Regions from separate parts of the Clostridium nitrophenolicum genome, predicted to be linked through region 1. Evidence: riboswitches for the same ligand, from Rfam matches in the RefSeq annotation. Region 1 holds a riboswitch; each other region holds the start of a gene.

Region 1 (3,283 bases):
TGCTATATTATATACTAAGACAGTTGTTAAAATTGAACCTAAGAATGCTGTTATAGTAATAGCAGATGACCCTAAAAAGGATGATTCAAAACCTAATACAAATCCAATAGCAGCTCCAACAGCAGCTCCAGAGGATATACCAAGTACATATGGGTCTGCCATTGGATTTTTAAATATAGCTTGAAAAGATAGTCCAACTGTAGATAATCCCATACCTACAAGAGCTGCTAACATTATTCTAGGTAATCTTATCTTTAATATAATCAATCTATGGTTCTCTGGTATTCCAGCTAATGATATAAACTTATTAATTATAGGTACTTTATTTAAAATAATGCATAGGCTCTCTTTAATCGGTATATCAGCAGAACCTAAAGTAGTTGCTGTAATAATAATTAAAAATAAAATAATTATAAAAACGCAAAACATTAACTTAAAGTGTTTTTTGTTTTGAGTAAAATTCATAAATAAGTTCCTTCCATTTATTATTTAAAGGCTTCAGGGTGGATTATTTTTGCCAATGCTTCTAAACCATCTGCCAATCTTGGACCTTGTCTGTTAATAATATCTTCATCTATTTCAAAAAGTTTATTCTTTTTTACTACATCTAACTCCTTATAGCCCTCAGTATTTTTAATTCCTTCTTTTGAGTCAAATTTATTTGAGCATATAAGTATTTCAGGATTTTTTTCTATAAGTTTTTCAACGCTATATTTCCAACCATTTGTATCAGCTGCTGCATTTTTCCCTCCTGCCATTTCAATCATTTTTCCTATGAAAGTATCTTTACCAGCGGTAAAGTCTCCGCCTTTTCCAAAACCTACTACATAATATACTGAAGGGGTATTTTTACCTTTAACTTTTTCTTGTACATCTTTTATCTTTTGTTTCATTCCTAAAACAATATCAGCTGCCTTTTGATTTGCATTAAGTACTTTACCAGTGTTTTTTATAATATCATAGGTACCTTCAAAACTTTCGCTTCCCGATAATACAAGAACTTTTATATTAATCTCTTCTAGTTTTTTTAAGTCTTCTTTTGTAATGGGATTAGAAGCTATAACTAAATCAGGTTTTAATTCCGCAATTTTTTCTATATTGGGATCCATTAAGCTTCCTATAGATTGAATCTTACTTACCTCTTTTGGATATGTACAAAAGTCAGTTCTTCCGATAAGTAGCTTTTGCTTATCAAGTGCATAAATGGTTTCTGTAATATTAGGTGCTATTGATATAATTTTTGTAGGCTCTTTTTCTATAGTTACCTCTCTATTAAATGAGTCCTTTATTTTAAGTGGATAAGTTGTATTACTTACAATTTCATTCTGTTCCTTATTTTCTTTTGAAGTTAATGAATTATCTTTGTTATTACAACCAACTAAAGAGAAAATTAGTATAAAGAGAGCTAATAGTAAACAGTTTTTCTTTAAATTTGACATTTTATGTCCCTCCTATTTTTTATTGAATTCAAGTGTCTAGGTAAAACTAAATTTTTCACCAAAATAAAAAACCATTATCAAGCAGATAACGGTTTTGTAAGTAAAAAAATACCCACTACTACCAGCCTATCCGCGTAAGCCTATTAGTGCTTAAAAGTTTTAGGCAGGTCTCCTGACTCTGATTCATCATGTATTGACGCCTTCCCTGTTACCAAGTGACATAAATGTCGATACACTCCTCATTACAGTGGCGGGACCGTATGAGATTTTCACTCATTTCCCTTTTAAACTTATTTAATGCTTTTAGCATATAACAAGTACCTAAAATTCATTATTAACTTTAATATAAGTATACCACTTATTAGCCTATCTTTCACCTAACTTTAAGTTTGGTATTGCATTTAAAGTCAATGGTGCTACATTTCCCTTCATATATTCAAAATAAGCCGCACTTCCTATCATAGCTGCATTATCTGTACAAAGTACAAATTCTGGGAATAATACATCTATATTATCCTTTCTTCCTGCACTAATTAAGGTTTCTCTAAGACAACTATTTGCAGCAACACCACCAGCTACTGCTATTTTATTCACCTTTTTTAATTTACAAGCTTTCATAGCATTATCAACTAAAAAATCTACTACTGCTTTTTGAAAAGATGCAGCTACATCTGCCTTATTTATCTCTTCTTTTTTCATCTCCATCTGGTTTAAGTAATTTAATACAGCAGATTTAACACCACTAAATGAAAAATCTAAAGATTTATCATCATGAAAATTAGCTCTTGGAAACTTTATAGCCTGTGGATTTCCTTCTTTGGATAGCTTATCAATTTTAGGACCTCCAGGATATCCAAGTCCAATAGCTCTAGCAACTTTATCATAAGCTTCCCCTGCAGCATCATCCCTTGTTTGCCCTAGTACTTCAAACTCACCATAATCCTTCATATATACTATAAAAGTATGACCTCCAGATACTACTAGACAAACAAAAGGTGGCTTCAATTCTTTATATTGAATAAAGTTTGCACTTATGTGCCCCTCTATATGATTAACACCTATTAAAGGTTTCTTTAATGCATAAGCTAATCCCTTAGCATATTGTAATCCTACTAAAAGCGCCCCTACAAGTCCTGGACCATAAGTTACGCCAATAGCGTCTATCTCATCTAAAGTAACTCCTGCCTTGTCAAGTGCCTCTTGAACAACAAATCCTATAGCCTCTACGTGCTTTCGTGAAGCTACTTCTGGCACAACTCCTCCAAATTTAGTATGTATATCTATCTGAGATGATATTATATTTGATAAAACTTCTCTACCGTTAACCACTACTGCTGCCGAAGTTTCATCACAGCTGGTCTCTATAGCAAGTATCTTTATATCTTCACTCATTGAATTTACCTCACTTTTTAGTTATTACAAATTCCAACAATTATTATACTTTATACAAAAATTATAATCAACGTTATATGTATATGATATAATTATTAGTAAAGCGAAACTACATAGAGAAACTAACTAGAAAGTTAACTTTCGGTCTAGTACCCCTATAGAAGGAGTAAGTTATGAAGCAAAATTATGCAAAGGTTATAGTAAAAGGTTCTCCAATATCTAAGTCAAACTTTAAGCTTTTTAATGTAAACGGAAGAGCTATACTTCCATTTAACTCTGGAAAATATCATGATAGATATGCTCTTTATGAGGAGGAAATAGCCTATGCTACTAGAGCTCAGAATCCTAATGTTGTACTCTCTGAATCTTTAATAGCAATATTAAAAGTATATTATAAAAGTGAAAAGAGACATCCTGATACTAATAATATTACAAAAAGTATTTTTGACGGT
Region 2 (3,283 bases), 1.2 Mb from region 1:
CCCTTTTTTTCTAAATAAGCTATGAGTTTGCCTATATAAATAACTGGATGCGGAAACCAATGAGGATCTCCAATTATCCAATCTATTAGCATGGCTAACAATATGTCTAAAACATTGGTCATAAGGAAAGATGTAATCAAAATTTCTCACCTCAAAAATTTATTTATTCCCATTACTATTTATTCCCATTACTTCGTAGATTTTATTAATATCCAAGCTTTCCCTAACAATGTCAGCAAGCTTATCTAACTCTTTTTCTCTAAGACTTTCATAGGTGCTTGACTTTTTAACCTCTAATCCTTTTGATACCCTTATCTTATTTAGAATATATTCTCTAAAATCTACTCCATCAAAGATTCCATGTATATAAGTTCCCATAATATTTCCTTCTTCATTTATAGCTCCATCATTAAGCTCAACCTTTTCACCGTTTTTATCCATAATTTTAAATAAAGGTTTTGCATTTTTACCATAATTGCATATTCCCATATGAATTTCATAGCCATAAATATTTAGTTTTCTATTTTCCTTTAACTCCTCATTCTTATACACATTAAACTTTTCCATACTTTCAGCATTTACTCTTGTAGTTACTTTTTCTTCTTCAAAAACAGTTTCTACATCTAGCACTGCCATACCTTCTGTCTCTTTTACATCTGTTTCTACACCATAAGGATCCTTTAGAACCTTTCCAAGTATTTGATAACCACCACATATACCAATAAGTAATCCAGTTCTACTATAATCCTTTATAGCTTTTTCCAATCCACATGCTCTTAATTTAAGCAAATCTTCAATAGTATTCTTGCTTCCTGGAATAATAACAAGATCAGGATGTCCTAGTTCTTCTACGGAAGTTACAAATCTTACCGAAACATCTTCCTCACTTTTTAAAGCATCTAAGTCAGTAAAATTAGAAATATGTGGCAACTTAATTACTGCGATATCAATATTACCTGTAATTTTAGTATTAAATTCTACTGCTCCATCTTCATCTTCCAATGCCAGGGTAAAATGTGGAACTACCCCCATACAGGTCACTTTTATAATATCTTCTAGCATAGTAAGACCTGGTTTTAATATCTCCACATCTCCTCTAAATTTATTAATTATAGTACCCTTAACTCTAGCTCTTTCTTCTTCAGTAAATAAGAGCATTGTACCAGCAAGTGATGCAAAAACGCCTCCCTTATCTATATCACCAGCTATAATTACAGGTGCATCAACTAGTTCCGCCATACCCATGTTTACTATGTCTCTGTCTCTTAAATTTATTTCTGCAGGACTTCCTGCGCCTTCCATTACTATTATATCAAATTTTTGTTCCATACTTTCAAAATGATCTTTTAACATATCTCTAAATTCTAGTTTCATATTATGATATTCCATAGCTGTGCTATTTCCGTAAACCTTACCATTAACTATGATTTGGCACTTTTTATCTGATGTAGGCTTCAAAAGTATAGGATTCATATATGCTTCTGGTTGAAGACCTGCAGCATATGCTTGTAGTACTTGAGCACGTCCCATTTCTTTGCCATCTAAAGTTATGTATGAATTTAACGACATATTTTGAGCTTTAAACGGGCAAACTGAATATCCATCCTGCTTAAAAATTCTGCATAACGCCGTCACTAGTATACTTTTTCCTACAGAAGATCCAGTTCCTTGAATCATTATTTTTGCCATAAATATATATCCCCCTCTTGTATATATAAATTCCGCTTTATCAATTATACATTAATTGCTAAATCATTTTTACACCAAATTACATATAATCATTTTTTTCAAAAATTTAAGCAGCAAACTTCCAAAGTTTGCTGCTTTTAACATAAAAAAACCGGCTTAAGCCGGAAGTGATCATATTAAAAGTACTTTCCCTCCGAAAGCTTATACTACTCACATCTAGGCAGGTCTCCTGGCTCATGAATCATTCTCGCCTTCACCTTCCTCTTATGAAGAGTGGCATGCTGAAGGTTCGTCATCAATTACAGTAGCGGGGGCTGCTGCGGACTTTAACCGCATTCCCTTTTCACCTTTTAAAAGGCACCTAAACTCGTAATATTTATTTTTCAATCTTAGTTTATTATAGCCCAACATATATGTCAATAATATCTATTTGTAATATGTAGCCATAATAACTTATAAAAATAACCTCAGCAATGTCTAATGCCTTTTTTCTCACTTTATGTTATTTTCTATTAAAAAGCTATTATCATTAATTACAATATCATAATTGTCATCTCTTATAATACTATGATCCTCGGCAAACACTAGCACTCTCTTAAAGATACCTTGTACATATTCAAAATCATGAGTAGAACAAATTATAGTTTTTCCACTGTTATTTAGTTTAATCATAAGCTCTCTCAAAAACTTTTTTCCCTTTGGATCAATTGCATTCATAGGTTCATCTAAAATTAAAACTTCTGGATTTAAAGCAAGTACCGCAGCTATAGCAACTCTTTTTTTCTCTCCACCACTTAAGTTATATGGCTCTCTATCTTTTAGATCTTCAATATCAAGAAGTCTCAAACAGTCACAAACTCTTCTGTCTACTTCCTTATCGTCCATTCCCATTTGTCTTGGTCCAAAGGCTATTTCATCGTAAACATTTGAACAAAAAAGTTGTGCATCAGAATTTTGAAATACAAATCCAACTTTTTTATGAAAAAGCTTACTAAAATTACTATTCTCCATTTTCTTTTTATCTATTTCTTCACTGTTAAAATAATACTTTCCTTTTGTCGCAAATATTATTCCATTTAATAACTTCAAAAAAGTTGATTTTCCACTTCCATTTGGACCTATTAAAGCAATTGATTCTCCTTCTTTAATATCTACGTTTATATTTTTTAACACTTCTGCATCTTTGTATTTAAAGATAATATCTTTAATTTGAATCATAATATCACATCCTAGCAAAATAAAAATACAACAATATAACAAGCATATTGACAGAGCCATATATCAAGTCTTTGATACCAAATTTTGAATTTGTATAAGATGAATATTCTCCTGTAAACCCTCTACATTCCATAGCTGAATACATTTCATCGCCCATTTCTTTTGACTTTAAAAAAAGATTACCCATTATTCTTGTTACAGATGAATATTTATTATCATTTTTTCCAATAGATCTTAACCTTAATGCATAAAACATTTCTAATGAGAATTCACCTAAAATGTATATATATTTTATAGTAATATCAAAAACCAATATAAATACATCTGGTATAAAGAAAAGCTTTAGTGCCTTTGTTATATCATGCCATTTAGTAGT
Region 3 (3,283 bases), 950 kb from region 1:
AATATATACTAATTCAAAGGGGGAAAATAAAATGCCATTATGGTTACAAGTTATCTTTCAAATTTTATTTTTTGTAATTATATTCTTAGTAGTTTATAATCAATTAAAAATCCATGTGTTATCAAAATTACATCCAAATAAGTGGCTGATTTTGGGATTAGCTATAGCGGCATTCTTTGTACCAACTATGATAGCTGCATATTTTAAATATAATATAAATGGCACTGTATGGCAGTATGTTCAATCGGCGATATTCATAGTACTGTTTTTATGGTTTGTAGATTTGAGAAGTGGAGCTATATATAATACAGCTAATAGAGGATCAAGAAATACAAAAAATAGTAAAAGTAATGTTGTTATAAAGCCTAAAGCTAAACCAAATAGAGCAAAAAATAATCAAAAGAAGTAATTGTAAGAAGTTTCTAGTATTTACTAGGAACTTTTTATTTTTATATAGATAAGTATAGTGCATCCAATCACTTGGTTGAATGCTTTTAAATGAATATAAGTATTAAATTCTATAGGAAATAAGAATTCTAGATAATTTCAGGTTGAGATATGTCGAATGATGTTTGATATAATGTCGAAAAAAATATTTTTTGAAAATATATTGACTGATTATGCAATTAATGTTATTATAATATTGTAAATGAAGTCGAAAAGCATCAATGAGACACCGGGTTTTATTGATGTTAATAAGCTTTTCATTAAACAATATCCCCTATTTAGCCGCATGCTCCCCCATGTAGGCTTTTTTTTTATTTAAATATAGTGATTTTGTATTTTTAATACAAAATCACTATATTTTTTTCTAGGCTAGCTAACTTCTTGTACATTATTATTTTTAATATTACGCTTTCTACCAATATAATATCCTACAAAGCCTGCGCCTGCAGCAGCTTGAAATGCAAATAGAAAACTTTCTACTTCACCAGATGGTGGCTCCCAAATGTGATTAAACCAAGGCGTATATTCTTTATTTACTTCAGAAATTACTCCTTCTATTTGATCATCAGCTCCTCCAAACTCGCCTTTAGAGCCTATGATAAAAGAACCTACGATAAGTATAATGCAAAAAGAAATAAGTAATAGATTTTTCCTTTTCATATTAAATCACCTCGTTTAATGATAGTAATTCGCTCTTTGAATGTTTCTCTATAAACTCAAATATCATAACTGTCACTATTCCTTCAACTATAGCTAGTGGAAGCTGAGTTACTGCAAATATAGAAACAAATTTTATAAAAGATATAAACACTCCGCCATCTTTAGCAGGAAAAGAAAGTGCAAGCTGAACTGATGTTATAAAGTATGTAGCAAGATCACCAATACTAGCTGCTAAAAATACTGCAATTTTTTTGTTTTTATGTTTTAGAAGCCTATATATTGTATAAGATACTATTGGACCTGCTATACCCATTGAAAAAGTATTTGCACCAAGGGTTGTGATACCTCCATGGGCAAGGAATATAGCTTGAAAGGTTAGTACTAATACACCAATAACAGCCATCACAAATGGACCAAAAATAATTGCGCCAAAACCGGTACCTGTAGGATGAGAGCAGCTTCCTGTAACTGATGGAATCTTCATCGCTGAAAGTACAAAAGAATATGCAGCTACAAGGCCAAGAAGCATTTTTATGTCTTTGTTTCTTAATGTAGCTTTTCTTATGTCTCTCATACCTAAAATAAAAAATGGAGCAGAGAGTATAAAATAGAATATGCACCAGCTAGGAGGTAAAAATCCTTCGGAAATGTGCATTGCATAAGCTATTGATGGAACTGAAAGCACCAATGCCAATACATAAATAAATAATAGTCTTTTTTTCATTAATGATTCCCCCTTAATTAATTTTTAAATAAATAAAATCCCTTTAACTTACGTTAAAGGGATTAAATAACTTATCTAAATCAATAATAAAACCTAAAAAAGCAACAGATGTTAACTATTTTTAGTTAAATTATAGCATTCAGTAACAATTATTCACCTTATATCCACGTAAGGTTAAAGAATAACAAACAATATAGGCAGGTCTCCTGACTCAAGTATCATCATTCTTATAAGCCTTCCCAGACTACGCCAGTGGCATTATTATAAGAACTTCTCTCTTACAGTGGCGGGACCGTGAGGGATTTTCACCCAACTTCCCTATTAAGCAGTGTATTAACTGCACCTATATTTTATTAAATTTTTAACAATAATTACTTTCCTGCTAATTTTAACATAAATGTTTATTTAAGACAAGCTTAAAATAGTTTTAATAGGTATGTTATTCATGAACAATAAGTTCAAATACATCTGGTCTTGAGTAATGACCAACTACATCAAAATCTATTCTGCTTTGTACAACTTCATCTAATTCTAAGTCAGCAATTAAAATTTCTTCTCTATTATAAACAGGCTCAACTACATATTTTCCAAAAGGATTAACTATACAGCTGCCGCCAGGGCACATAACTTCTGGCTGAGACTCTAATTCATGATAGTAGTTTAGATCTGTCGGATACATGTTTTTTTCAACATATTGATTACATCCGATTACAAAACATCTGCCTTCTAAGGCTATATGCCTCATAGTACACTGCCATTCTTCTCTTGAATCTGCTGTAGGAGCAATATAAATAGTTACGCCTTTAGAATATAAGGCCATACGAGCTAATGGCATGTAGTTTTCCCAACATATTAATGAACCCATTTTGCCATAAGGTGTGTCTAATACTGTGAGAGTACTTCCATCACCTTCCCCCCAAATACAGCGCTCTGTGCCTGTAGGTTTAAGTTTTCTATGTTTCCCTAAAAGTTTTCCATCAGGTCCAAAGAACAGGTTTGTGCAGTAAAGAGTATTATTTAGTCCTTCACCATCTTTTTCTATAACTCCTATAGATAAATATACTCCAGCTTCTTGGGCTGCTTTTCCGAGAATGTCTGTAACATCACTAGGTACTGATACAGAATTTTCATAGTAACGCTGCCAATCTTTACGTCCTTCCATTGTTCTGCTGCCGACAACAAATCCAAAGGAAAGTCCTCTTGGATAAGCGGAAATGAATGCTTCAGGAAAAACTACTATGTTTGCACCTTTTTTTCCTGCTTCTTTGATTAAAGCTAAAGTCTTTTCAACAGTAGCGTCAAGATCCATAATAACAGGAGCCGCTTGGACTGCCGCAACTCTCACAATTTTGATAGCATTTTTCATATTAACATCCCCTTTAAACTTAGTAAACATTTATTATAAATTCATACTATTATAGTATAATTAAAGTATCAACAAACAAAATTTAT

The links. Region 1 has a riboswitch for cobalamin ahead of ACZ5N4_RS24660 (ABC transporter substrate-binding protein). Riboswitches for the same ligand answer to the same signal wherever they lie in the genome.
Region 2: another riboswitch for cobalamin. It lies ahead of ACZ5N4_RS02975 (cobyric acid synthase); the one in region 1 lies ahead of ACZ5N4_RS24660 (ABC transporter substrate-binding protein).
Region 3: another riboswitch for cobalamin. It lies ahead of ACZ5N4_RS01740 (energy-coupling factor ABC transporter permease); the one in region 1 lies ahead of ACZ5N4_RS24660 (ABC transporter substrate-binding protein).

Annotation. Positions count from the first base shown of each region.
Region 1 covers NZ_AP042469.1:5,196,990-5,200,272, forward strand. Annotated here, with positions in the region: gene ACZ5N4_RS24655 (FecCD family ABC transporter permease) at 1-465, opposite strand, end outside; gene ACZ5N4_RS24660 (ABC transporter substrate-binding protein) at 486-1,439, opposite strand; cobalamin riboswitch at 1,585-1,779, opposite strand; gene tsaD (tRNA (adenosine(37)-N6)-threonylcarbamoyltransferase complex transferase subunit TsaD) at 1,806-2,831, opposite strand; gene ACZ5N4_RS24670 (RusA family crossover junction endodeoxyribonuclease) at 3,005-3,283, shown strand, end outside.
Region 2 covers NZ_AP042469.1:656,490-659,772, reverse strand. Annotated here, with positions in the region: gene cbiB (adenosylcobinamide-phosphate synthase CbiB) at 1-122, opposite strand, end outside; gene ACZ5N4_RS02975 (cobyric acid synthase) at 160-1,689, opposite strand; cobalamin riboswitch at 1,892-2,069, opposite strand; gene ACZ5N4_RS02970 (energy-coupling factor ABC transporter ATP-binding protein) at 2,182-2,907, opposite strand; gene ACZ5N4_RS02965 (energy-coupling factor transporter transmembrane component T family protein) at 2,912-3,283, opposite strand, start outside.
Region 3 covers NZ_AP042469.1:378,383-381,665, forward strand. Annotated here, with positions in the region: gene ACZ5N4_RS01730 (hypothetical protein) at 32-409, shown strand; gene ACZ5N4_RS01735 (energy-coupling factor ABC transporter substrate-binding protein) at 817-1,107, opposite strand; gene ACZ5N4_RS01740 (energy-coupling factor ABC transporter permease) at 1,109-1,831, opposite strand; cobalamin riboswitch at 2,011-2,193, opposite strand; gene ACZ5N4_RS01745 (carbon-nitrogen hydrolase family protein) at 2,271-3,197, opposite strand.